DNA from 4 places in the Paenibacillus sp. RC73 genome. Region 2 is predicted to be linked to each of the others. Evidence: riboswitches for the same ligand, from Rfam matches in the RefSeq annotation. Region 2 holds a riboswitch; each other region holds the start of a gene.

Region 1 (3,132 bases), on a different contig from region 2:
GATGCTTGGACTGCCTGCTTCCGTCAGTGCCTCGTGCATTTCTTTAACCACCTTCAGCAGCTCGTCCAGCTCGCCTTCCATGGTCGTATCCAATGGGTTCACCTGATGTTTGACACCGGAGCGCTGAATAACTTCAATTGCCGTATCTACATATACGTAAGAGTCCTCGTTATTGGGGGTTTTAGGAATTACTTGAATACTGAGCAGTGTGTTAGCCATGTGAATTCACCTGTCCTTCATTGGATTGTTTTTAGGGGAATATGGTGGTTTAAGGCGGGTGAGACCGCTCCGCGTTTCATTTGATCTTACGATCGCTGTTGCCGTGGGATTCATTGAATAAATTTAAAAGGTAAGAATCCCACGGCAAAGGCGAACGCTGCGCTTCTCCAGATTCAAATGAACCGCTGCGCTGCCAACCACCTTAAAACCATCATATTTTTGGGTTTTATTGGTGTGGCATTTTTACAAAAGCAAAATGAACATAAAAACGAAGTGGACGGAATGGTGCTGTACAAGCGTTAGCGGTCGCTTTAAAAGCCTTCCATAGGGAAGCTCGCTTCGGAAGCATCAACCGACTGCGTAGTGGCACAAAGGTACTTTCAAGTTCGATTTACAAGATTAACGCTTGGGCAGGAAGTCGTTTGTGAAGGCTTTATCGACTTCCAAAGGCTTGCTGAGCAGCTTGCGTTCGTACATCCAGTCGGAGTAGTTTTGCCATACTTCCGTTTTTTGTACGCCCCATTGGGCGGCATCGTCCTGATAACGCGGGCTTAGCCATTTTTGGCTGGCGAGTACCAGCTTTTTATCCAGTTCCGGAACCGCTTTGGTCAAGATGTCTGCGGCTTCTTCCGGGTGAGCGATGGTATATTCATAGCCTTGGGCGGTCGCGTCCATGAAGGCCTTGACCAGTTCGGGATCATTTTTAATGGTCTGTTCGTTGCTCACGATGACGGGTGTATAGTAATCCAGACTTTTGGAATAATCTTTTACATACAGCATATCCAGTGGTTCACCCCGTAGTTGGGCTTCAATCCCGGTCCATGCGTAGAAAATCCAGGCAAAGTCGATATCCCGCTTCACGGCTGTAAAATAATCGGCATTACCCATGTTGATGATCTTCACCTTGCTTACATCGCTCTTGTCTGCGTCCATGATGGATTTCATGACCGCTTCTTCTACGGGCGAACCCCAGCCGCCGTATTTTTTACCTTCAAAATCCTTCGGGCTCTTAATCCCGCGGTCAACCGGGGCTGCGAAGCCTGATGTATTATGCTGAATGACCGCAGCGATGGATACGAGCGGTACCCCTTGCGTACGAGCTTGTGTGACTCCCTCCTGATAACTGATACCAAAAGGTACAGCATTGGAAGCAACCATTTGATCGGCTCCGCCCGAACCGGGCTGAACGATCTGGACATTCAAGCCTGCTTTTTCGTAAAATCCTTTGTCCTTGGCGACATAGAGTCCCGTATGATTCGTATTTGGCGTCCAGTCGAGCACGACTTTAACATCCTTGAGTCCCTTGGTCGGGGAGGTCGCTTGGGTATTGGCGGCAGGAGCCGCGCCTTGTGGTGCAGAGGGGGAGCCTCCGCCGCAGGCGGTCAGAGTCAGGGTCATGAGCCACAGACTGATCAGCCCTAGGCTTAACATTTTCATGCGCTTCATCGTTGTGTTCTCTCCTTTTATTACCCGTAATCCGTCGGATCAGACAGCTTATGTTTCCCATTTTACAAAAATAACTTCTGCCGGACGCTATCTGTTCCAACAACATCATCTTCAACAAAAAAAGCGCCCCGATGTTCCGGGACGCTTGCGCTTGTATATACCAAAGTAAGGGATGGCCCGCCGTAATAAGAAAAAAGGGGCGCATCTTGCTTAAGCATTCCTACGCTGGCATTACCCAGATCAGGTTGTAAGGGTCAGTGTCTTGGGACACACTCTCAGCCGGCCGATTCCAGCACCCCTGGCATTGTATAGTCGAATGGGTTATTCAATTCGGGTTTACTACGACGATTATATGCCTAGAAGGCGGGTCTGTCCAGCATTGGGGAAGAAGTGACGGTTCATTTGCTGTACGCTAGGGTACACTTTTACTGTGAGCTTTGTTCTGAAAATGACCATGATCCCATCGGTTGATGTTGTTTTACAGAACTGCCGCAGGTATGGTTTGATGAGCTGGTGTCGGATCATGGCATGGGCATTCACAGGAATTCTAATTTGCGAAAAGGAGTTGTTGTACCGTGGGTAAAACGGAAACATTGGATCGCAGCCAACTGGAACAAGCCATTGTAAAGGCTTTGGATAACAACAAATTTTGCTCGTTGGGTACAGTAGAAGGCGGCAAGCCGAAGGTGCGCTATATGGCTCTTTTTAACGAAGGGCTGAACATTCATCTCGCGACAGATCGCAAAACACATAAGGTGGAAGAGCTGAAGGATAATCCAAACGCTTATCTGCTGCTGGGCTATGAGGTTGGCGGTACGAAGGAAGTCGTGGAGGTTGAGGCTACTGTCCGGGTAACGGCTGACGAGGGACTCCGCAAACAAGTGTGGAATGATTCGTTGAAGGAATGGTTTTCTGGCCCGGATGACCCCGATTATGTCATTCTGGATGTGAATCCGACTCGTATTGAGTATGTGGGTAAGCAAACCGGACGTCAGGTGTGGGAGAAATAGAATTGGATAGAATATGAGGAAACCAGCAATTCTCCGAGTTATTTGGGAGGTTTGCTGGTTTTTATGTTTGCGGAAAATTAATTATTTTTTCATAAATAAATGGAGTAAATGACTACTCTTTTGTCCGGCGTTGGATTAAAATAGGAATGGTGGGCTCAAAGCTTACATATATGTGCAAAAGTATGTGTATGAGGCCTACATCTTAATGAGGAGGGATATATTTTGATATTTCATAAAAAATGGTTTAGAGGGCTTACAGCAGCAGTCGTTGCCTGTAACATGCTGGTGTTTTCAGCCGCTCCGTCTTGGGCTGCCAGCGAATCCAAGGATAGCGGTACAGTGAATTTGCGGATCATGGAAACAACGGATATTCATGCGGCCTTGATGAATTACGATTACTATGCGGACAAGGAAACGAACGAATATGGCTTGATTAACACAGCTGGACTGATCCAGC
Region 2 (3,132 bases):
TACTTGGCGAAAAAGGTTTTCATGCGGTTAATATGATCGGTGGCATGAATGAGTGGACAGATACAACGGTATAAGCATAAAATTTTTCTTAGGGCAATATTATTTCAAAAAATTATTGCCCTCTATACATAAGGAATACTGAACATAAGTGCCTAAATTTTGATTGAAATAAACACGATTTTGAGAAGTTTCCTTCGTAACCCGAATGCCAAAATCCCCATTTCCATTGGATATGATTTCATTTAAATGAATGCTGGATTGTTGAACATCCGTTTCCAGATAAATACCGTTCGAATCACTCGTCCAATCACGAATTTTACCACGCCCTTTCCATGCTCCAAAATTAGAAATGTTATTACTGGAAATATTGATTTTAGAACATCGCAAAACCTGGATGCCCGAGAAATCAGGATGATCAATCGTGTTGAACATCACGTTAATACCGCCAGAGAGCTGATCCAGTTCAATGCCAAAAAAGCGAGTGTCCAAGATAATATTATAAACAATCTCTAATCCATGGTATCGACTGCTTAATGAAATAGGGTGCTCTAAATTGCGGGAAACACGAATACCTGAATTGATCGAACGAAGGATGATGTTCCTTTCAATGCGATTGTTATAAGCGGGCAATGAGTAAGAGATACCGGAGAGAGGAGAATCCTTAATGAGATTGCCCAATACTTCGGAATCACGGCACATATAAAAAGAGATCGAGGAGCCAAATACATTGTTATAGCGCACTTTACCATTTTTCTGAAGAGAAAAGGATATGCCATCCCCTATAAAATCAGAATATACGGTGTTATTTTCAAACACATTTTCATTATCGAGATGATTTTCTTCTACTGCTGCAATCGTTTCTGCGCCTGCTGCCACCTTTGGACCAGCAAAGTATACGGCAAAAATACTTGCAGTACCTAAAATTTTATTTCCTTCAATGCGGGTACGGTTAGAGGATGCAATAACAAGAGCTGCTTGAGCAGAGTGAGTTAATGAATCTAGGGTTAAACGGGTAATTGAAACATCATTGGCGTTAATTGTAATTAAGTCCTTTGAAGGATCGGTTTGACGGAGTATCGTATGTTCAACGGATTCACCCTGTATTTTTGTAGCATGATTTTGAATCAGCACAGTAGAAGAAACATTGTAAATACCGTTTTTCACAAAAATATTTGTTTCATTGGATGCTAAGGCTTCAATTAGAGAAAGGTAGTCACCCGATCCATCAGCGGCTACAACAGCAGACGGGGAGGAGGCGATAGATTTGTCCAAAAAGTAAACCTCCAAACGTTTTCTACATATTGCGATCCATGTCTTTATGGCAATTACCTGTTGATTTTTGTACGACGAACCCGTAACATTAGAAAAAAATATAACGGGAGCCTGTGGAAGCAAGCTGAGAGTACGACTAAGCCGTCGTAGACCGTGTGAACCTGTTGGATAATGCCAGCGTAGGGATATAAGTGTATACATATGTATAAGCCAACAGCCTTTCACAGGTTCCTGAAGAAAGAAGGTTGTTTTTTGTGTTAGATAATATGGCTTTGTTGCTACAAAATATGCGGGATACGAATCCGCTCATTCACAATATAACCAATGTGGTCGTCACCAATTTCACGGCGAACGGACTGCTCGCGCTCGGCGCTTCACCAGTTATGGCATACGCCAAAGAGGAAGTCGCAGATATGGCCCGAATTGCAGGGGCGCTTGTACTTAACATCGGTACGTTAAATGAAGAACTCGTAGAGTCTATGATTGTGGCTGGTTTATCGGCTAATGAACATGGGGTACCCGTGCTGTTAGATCCCGTGGGTGCGGGAGCGACTCCATTCCGCACAGCCTCCTCCCTCCGTATTCTGGATCGGGTCAAGGTGGATATTGTTCGTGGTAACGCTGCTGAAGTTGCACAAATCATTGGCGAAGACATGCAGATTAAAGGTGTCGATGCTGGAGAAACAGGTGATTTGAATATTTCACAACTTGCAGTCAAAGCAGCCCATCAACTGAATACCATTGTTGCAATCACCGGCAAAGAAGACGTCATTACCGACGGCCGTATAGGGTGGATCATTGAAAATGGCCATAGCCTGCTTACCAAAGTTACCGGGGCTGGTTGCCTATTAACTTCGGTACTGGGCGCTTTCACTGCTGTCGAAAACGACAGGCTTACTGCTGGTATGGCAGCGCTTGCTGTATATGGTGTTGCTGCTGAAATGGCAGCGGAACGAAAAGGCACGGAAGGACCAGGAAGCTTTCAGATCGAGCTGCTTAATATGCTGTTCGCTATAACGCCGGACGATGTACGCCAGTACGGTAGGGTGCGCCCGCTAGATCGGATATTCTGAAATCAAGCATAAATCATACGATTATCTTTGGTATCCGCGCTGGGCGCGGTTTTTTATGTATGCAAGTCCTTGTTCTTCTATTGGGGCAAGAGCTTGTACTGATAGTCTGGGAACGGAAGTACAACTCAATGGAGTCGATCAGTCTAAACATTTCCTATAAATATTCCGATAACTATTAAATGGGCACCTACTGCTCATGCCAAATATTGCCAATTATGTATTGCAGCAGTGGATTTTTGTAAGCTTGCTTACTGGTTAGACAAATACATATTGTTATCAAGGAGAGCATAGATCATGAATAAGAAGCGCTTGCGCCAATGGATGGCTCCGTTCGCAACGGCTACACTGATTTTAAATACGGGATATGGTATCTGGGGAGGGACGGATGCGGTGGCGAGCCAATCCGCTGCTCTGAGTATTGCACCAGCAGAGGTGAGCAATCTGACAGCGGTTCCGTTAGATACAACAAGGGTGAATTTGTCTTGGACCAACCCGTCGGACATCAATTTTGACCATGTAAAGGTGATCGGTGTCAGCACCGACGTGTATGTAGATAACATCCTAAGTAACTCTTATACGCTGAGCGGCTTACAGCCGAATACGACATATACCTTCCGAGTGAAGACGGTGGGTAAGAGTGGTAATGAATCTCAAGGTACTACAGTACAGACTAAAACAGCTTCCGTTGATGCTCCTGTAGATAAGACACCACCAGGAGAGGTAAGCGGGCTGACAGCGACGAATGTGGGTTACAACGCTTTTACTGTGAATTATATATTGCCGAAGG
Region 3 (3,132 bases), on a different contig from region 2:
CGTTTATTCTTATTTCTCATGATACTGAGTTTATGAATCAGGTCGTTAATGTCATCTATCATCTTGAATTTGCCAAGCTGACCCGTTATTCAGCCAACTATGAAAAGTTCCTTGAAATGGCAGACCTGAACAAAAGCCAGCATATTGAAGCTTATGAGAAGCAGCAGGATTTTATTAAGAAACAGGAAGATTTCATTCAACGCAATAAGGCGCGCGCCTCTACGTCAGGTCGGGCGAAGAGTCGTGAGAAGCAGCTTGATCGAATCGAGCGCATCGATAAACCGGAAGAAGCGGCTAAGCCAACATTCCAATTTAAAGAAGCACGTGCGAGTGGGAAAACGGTGTTTGAGGGTATTGATTTTGAAATTGGCTACACCCATGCCCTGTTGCCTAAAATGTCCATGACGATTGAACGCGGCGATAAAATTGCGATTGTGGGCTACAATGGTGTCGGTAAATCGACATTGCTCAAAACCATTCTGGGAAAAATTCCGCCGATCAGCGGCAAGACCTATCAAGGGGATTTCTTGCAGCCAGCTTATTTTGAGCAAGAGGTACGAGCAGAGAAAGTTACACCGATTGAGGATGTGTGGAATGAATTCCCGCACTTGAACCAGCATGAAGTACGGGCGCATTTGGCGCGTTGCGGTTTGAAAAATGAGCATATCACCCGTCCGCTATCCGCGCTCAGTGGTGGTGAGCAGGCCAAAGTCCGCCTATGCAAACTGCTAATGCGGGAAAGCAATTGGGTGCTTTTCGATGAGCCTACCAATCACTTGGACATCAAAGCAAAGGATGAGTTGAAACGTGCCTTGAAGGAATACAAAGGAACGGTGCTGCTCGTATCTCACGAACCGGACTTTTATGAGGATTGGGTAACCAAAACGTGGAATGTGGAAGAATGGACAAGTAAAGTCAACTAAATATCCAGTTCTGTACCAAGCTTCACAAGAAGCAGGGTTTGCAGGATTAGGAAATTATGCTAAGCTATCTTTAGCTGATACAATAAAATAGTTACACTAGGGGAGCCGCCCATGCGGCTGAGACGGAATAAACGGATTTCGGACCCTTTGCACCTGATCTGGGTTATGCCAGCGTAGGGAAGTGAGCGCCGTACAAACGAGGTAACGAATTTATTACTTTGTTTGTATGTGGGACGATATACGTATACGGATATAATGATCCGTTTGGTTATTGGACGTACGTTAAACCACTTCCTTCGGGAAGTGGTTTTTTTGCGTTTTCGTTCTTGTTCATATATTCGTATTCATATACCGTACCCCTTCATTTTTTTGCTGGTAAACGTGGTTAGTCCATAACGTATAGCACGATATGAGACTGTAAAGATACAGGGTCAGCTTACAACCATTTAGTCCATTGTGAGGTGAGAATAAGATCGAATTGCACGTAATTACGATGGAAGGCGATTTTAGTGCACATGCACATACTGCCCAAGTGGCTGCTGCTATTCATCCGTATGTTCATTATGTACACGTGCGCTTGAAGCAGAAGGGCGCATCTGAATTGCTTGCTTTAACCCGCAGTATGGTGAATCGAGGAGTTCCTTTACAGCAAATTGCAGTAAATGACCGGGTGGATGTTGCTTTGCTTACCTCCGTTGGAGCTATCCAGCTACCGGCTAACGGATTACCTGTTGCAGCTGTCAAAAGCTTACTTTCAGAGGATATGCGCTGTGGGGTGTCGGTGCATTCCTTGGAGGAGGCACAGGCTGCCGAACGGGCAGGAGCGCATTATGTACTCTATGGCCATGTGTATGAGACTCACTGCAAGCCTGGTGTTACTCCGCGAGGTATAGCACAGCTTGAGCGCATATGCAGGCTGCTGAACATTCCTGTGATTGCTCTAGGCGGCATACAACCACGCCATATTCACGAGCTGTATACTGCGGGTGCAAGCGGAATTGCGGTGATGTCCGGCATCTGGGAGGCTGAGTCCCCCGTTGCGGCTGCGATGGCGTACAAGCGAATGGTGGATCGGGTAGTGCACAGCATGTAGTGGTGAAATGAAAGTAGGAGATCGCTGCAAGCAGAATCGTTAGTGGAGAGGAGAGATGGAACATATGCCAGAGATAAAAACAGAGGTACAAGCTATTGGACACGCTGAATGCTTGGTGATTGGTGGAGGTGTCATCGGTAGTTCCATTGCTTATCATGTGGCCAAGGAGGGTCGCAGTACGATATTGGTGGAACGATTCATTCCGGGCGGGGGAGCCTCAGGGGCTGCGGTTGGGATGCTGGCAGCAGAGAGTGAAGAATTCACCGACCCTGAATTGGCACAGTTCGCTCGCACAAGCCGGGATGCATTTCCCGAGCTGGTTCGTGACCTAGAGCGTTTGTCTGGTGTTTCGGTGGAATTCCGTACAGAAGGATTTGTGACTCCCTTCCGTTCGGAAGCAGAGGGGCAAAAACGCTGGAATGCGGCTATTGCGCAAGAGGTTGATCATCCTGTGTGGTGGGATGCCAGAGAATTGGCTCGCCGAATTCCAGGTTTGGATGGTCAAGTGATCGGGGCTATATACCGATCAAAGGAGACACAGATTTCTCCTGCCCAGCTTTGTCGTGCTTATACGGGGGCAGCTGTCGTACTGGGAGCAACAATATGCTCTGGTACACAGGCGGAGCAACTTGTAGTACAGCATGGGCGAGTTTGCGGCGTACAAACAGACAGTGGCTTTTTTTCCTGTGATCAGGTCATTATTGCTGGAGGCTTGGATAGTATGAGACTGCTGGAGCAGGTCGGTTTTGAATATCCGCTTTATCCGGTCAAGGGTGAGGCTGTTTCAGTCTCCTTGAAGGAACATCCGTTGGAATATACCCTTTACGCCGATGATATTTACTTAGTGCCCAAGCGGAACAACGAGCTTTGGATTGGAGCGACGAGTCTGCCGCATCAGTTTGACAAAGAGGTGAGCATTGGAAGCCTGGAGGGGCTGCTGGCCCGTGCTTCTGCCTGGTTGCCTCGCGTCCGTGAAGCTTCTTTTATATGCACTTGGGCGGGCTTGCGTCCGCAGGCAGTGGCGGGGCGTCCTTGTATTGGGCCTGTTCCCGGCGTAGAAGGAGTATATGCCGCGGTCGGGCATTACCGGAACGGTGTGTTGCTGAGTGAAGCTAC
Region 4 (3,132 bases), on a different contig from region 2:
CCGCTGCTGCGCCCGTGGATGGCCTTTTGCCAGATCGGCAGCATGTGCCGCAATTTTGTAGGTAATGACACCCTCGCGGACATCATCCTTGTTCGGCAGGCCCAAATGCTCCTTCGGCGTAACATAGCATAGCATGGACGTCCCGAACCAACCGATCATTGCCGCCCCGATAGCCGAGGTAATATGATCATATCCGGGTGCAATATCCGTCGTGAGCGGTCCCAGTGTATAAAAGGGAGCTTCCTTGCAAATTTCCATTTGCAGTTCCACATTCTCCTTGATTTTGTGCATCGGGACATGTCCCGGTCCTTCAATCATGACCTGAACGTCGTGCCTCCAGGCAATTTGCGTTAACTCACCCAACGTATCCAGCTCAGCAAACTGTGCCTCATCATTCGCATCATAGATACTACCCGGACGCAGACCATCCCCGAGGGAAAAGGCCACATCGTAGGCTTTCATGATTTCGCATATTTCCTCAAAATGCGTGTACAAAAAGTTCTCCTGATGGTGCGCAAGGCACCATGCCGCCATAATCGACCCTCCACGGGACACAATTCCTGTCATTCTACTTGCCGTCATCGGAATATACCGCAGCAGCACGCCCGCATGAATGGTGAAATAGTCCACGCCCTGCTCCGCCTGCTCAATCAGCGTGTCACGATACAGCTCCCACGTTAGCGCCTCGGCTTCGCCGTTCACCTTTTCAAGCGCCTGATACAGTGGTACAGTCCCAATCGGCACAGGGGAGTTACGGATGATCCATTCACGTGTCGTATGGATGTTACGGCCTGTGGACAGGTCCATGACCGTATCCGAGCCCCAGCGTACAGCCCAGGTCATTTTCTCCACTTCCTCCTCGATGGAGGACGTAACCGCAGAATTACCAATGTTCGCATTAATCTTCACGTGAAAATGACGCCCAATCACCATCGGCTCACTTTCCGGGTGGTTGATATTTGAAGGCAAAATAGCTCGTCCAGCCGCCAACTCCTGTCGAACAAACTCAGGTTCCACCCCTTCGCGGATGGATGCAAATTCCATTTCGGGCGTAATGATCCCTTGCCGCGCATAATGCATTTGCGTTACACTACGCCCTTGCCGCGCACGGAGCGGACGGTTGGTTACGCCGGGAAATTCAGCCGTCTCCCGTTTGGAGCCGGGCTTCAACCCGTTATCCTCTGGCTTGACGGCACGCCCCTCGTAAGCCTCCACATCGCCCCGTTCCAGTGCCCAAGCCCGCCGTAATGGAGGCAAGCCCTGACGGATATCGACCTGATAGGCTTCGTCGGTCATGGGACCGCTCGTATCGTACACACGTAACGGCTCATGATGCTCCGTGCCCTGTGGCGTATGTGTGGGATGCAGGGCGATTTCACGCTCCGGTACGGCAATGTCCGGCCGCGAGCCTTGAATATATACCTTGCGGCTCCCCGGAAAGGGCTTCACCCCTCCTGTCTGTTCATCCACTGCGTTCCCTGCTGTTCCTTCTGTTTCTGTCGGTTTCATTGTCCATTCCTCCCGTTTCGATGAAATGACACACCGATCCGGAACCATCCCCAGGCTGGCTGATCTATGCAAAAAAGCCGGTTCCCCAGGGAACCGGCTAATCTAACGAAACAGCTATGCAGACGGCTACGCACGCGGAATCATACTCCGATGCATTGCCATAGACAGCGGCTACGTATACATTTCAATGGCCGATTACTTCCCTACGCTGGTATGATCCAGATCAGGTGCAAAGGGTCCGAAATCTAGTGCGATTCCATCTCAGCCCGGCATTACAGGCTCCCCCAGTAAATGTGATAATTCTATTCGCATGAGGCGGCTATAACTGACAACCCGCCATCCCCATCAGATTACTTCAAATTTACGGCTTTGGCAACCCTTCTCTGGTCCCTTTTTCCAAAGATTATGGAAGCATAAGCCCCATTTCCTTTGCCGCCTCGATCAAAATCGGTGCAAAATCATGCAGCGTCTCGGGCGCTAGTCGGCTGACCGGACCGGATACAGACAAGGCCGCAGCGACCTGTCCCTTCCGATTCACGATAGGCGCAGCCACAGCAGCAGCGCCCGGCTCCCGCTCCTCATAGCTGGTCGCATAGCCCTTCTCACGAATATCCTGCAATTGAGCCTTATAGACCTCCGGGTCTACCGAGGGCGGCCATTCATCCCCGCTTAGCAGGGCTTCCAGCTCCTGCTGCGGCATAAAGGCCGCCAGCACCTTGCTGGAGGCTCCTACAGCCAGCGGCATGCTTGCACCCACTGGCGCAACGCGGCGGATCGCCTGATTGCTCTGCACGGCCTGAATGCGGATACGCATACTGCCATCGCGCAGGTATAGGCTGACCGTTTCGCCCAGACGGTCACGCAATCCTTCCATCGCTGGCTGTAATAGAATCGCCGGCTCGTCGCTTTGCGACAGATGGGTGGATAGCTCCCATATCCGGATGCCGAGCCGGTATTTTTCCGTTGCGGGATTCCGAACGACAAAGCCCCGATCCTCCAGCGTGGTCAGCAGCCGATGAACGGTACTTTTATGTAAACCAATTTTGGAAGCAATCTCTGTTAGACCCAGATCGGAATCTCCAGTAAAACACATCAGTATATCAAGCGCACGCTCCACGGCGCGAACCGTTAATTTACGGTCTTCCATTGTGAACCGCTCCTCTTTGTTCCATATTCGTTTCACACCATGAAACATGGTTACATAAATTATATAGAATAGTCGCGGCTACTGTAAACCAATGTTTTTGTGACAGCCATATTACAGAACGAGAACAAACATCGACAAATCTTTGCATCATTTTTACTTTTCCGGTTCAGCCGTTGACTTTGGATAACACGCATCATACGATAATAGGTATCTATACGGACATAAACTATCATTTTCAAGTGGAATTGTACCTAGAATTCTATGAAACGGAGTTCATTTTTATATAAGGAGGCTCTTACATGATTTCGACATCCCAGCGCAGCTCTCAGCTACAGCATGCTGTCCATGAGCCGTCCACCCCACTGATCAACCCCCGGCTGCTGCGAATCAAGCATGTCGTTATTGCCTTGCTGCTGTCGGTCGTATTTTTTCTATTGTTTTGCTTTATTACCCTGCACGCCTATATCGCATGGGTA

Evidence for each region. Region 2 has a riboswitch for thiamine pyrophosphate ahead of thiM (hydroxyethylthiazole kinase). Riboswitches for the same ligand answer to the same signal wherever they lie in the genome.
Region 1: it holds a riboswitch for thiamine pyrophosphate, as region 2 does, so the genes downstream of both, ABH897_RS23865 (ABC transporter substrate-binding protein) here and thiM (hydroxyethylthiazole kinase) in region 2, are expected to answer to the same signal.
Region 3: it holds a riboswitch for thiamine pyrophosphate, as region 2 does, so the genes downstream of both, ABH897_RS26485 (thiamine phosphate synthase) here and thiM (hydroxyethylthiazole kinase) in region 2, are expected to answer to the same signal.
Region 4: it holds a riboswitch for thiamine pyrophosphate, as region 2 does, so the genes downstream of both, thiC (phosphomethylpyrimidine synthase ThiC) here and thiM (hydroxyethylthiazole kinase) in region 2, are expected to answer to the same signal.

What each region holds. Positions count from the first base shown of each region.
Region 1 covers NZ_JBIYCV010000013.1:71,724-74,855, forward strand. Annotated here, with positions in the region: gene ABH897_RS23860 (MTH1187 family thiamine-binding protein) at 1-219, opposite strand, end outside; gene ABH897_RS23865 (ABC transporter substrate-binding protein) at 619-1,665, opposite strand; TPP riboswitch at 1,866-1,975, opposite strand; gene ABH897_RS23870 (pyridoxamine 5'-phosphate oxidase family protein) at 2,241-2,675, shown strand; gene ABH897_RS23875 (bifunctional 2',3'-cyclic-nucleotide 2'-phosphodiesterase/3'-nucleotidase) at 2,898-3,132, shown strand, end outside.
Region 2 covers NZ_JBIYCV010000005.1:238,074-241,205, reverse strand. Annotated here, with positions in the region: gene ABH897_RS14225 (right-handed parallel beta-helix repeat-containing protein) at 100-1,272, opposite strand; TPP riboswitch at 1,366-1,475, shown strand; gene thiM (hydroxyethylthiazole kinase) at 1,539-2,345, shown strand; gene ABH897_RS14215 (fibronectin type III domain-containing protein) at 2,640-3,132, shown strand, end outside.
Region 3 covers NZ_JBIYCV010000020.1:21,844-24,975, reverse strand. Annotated here, with positions in the region: gene ABH897_RS26490 (ABC-F family ATP-binding cassette domain-containing protein) at 1-923, shown strand, start outside; TPP riboswitch at 1,012-1,120, shown strand; gene ABH897_RS26485 (thiamine phosphate synthase) at 1,402-2,016, shown strand; gene thiO (glycine oxidase ThiO) at 2,081-3,132, shown strand, end outside.
Region 4 covers NZ_JBIYCV010000006.1:46,783-49,914, forward strand. Annotated here, with positions in the region: gene thiC (phosphomethylpyrimidine synthase ThiC) at 1-1,509, opposite strand, end outside; TPP riboswitch at 1,693-1,805, opposite strand; gene ABH897_RS15470 (IclR family transcriptional regulator) at 1,913-2,656, opposite strand; gene ABH897_RS15475 (alpha/beta hydrolase) at 2,956-3,132, shown strand, end outside.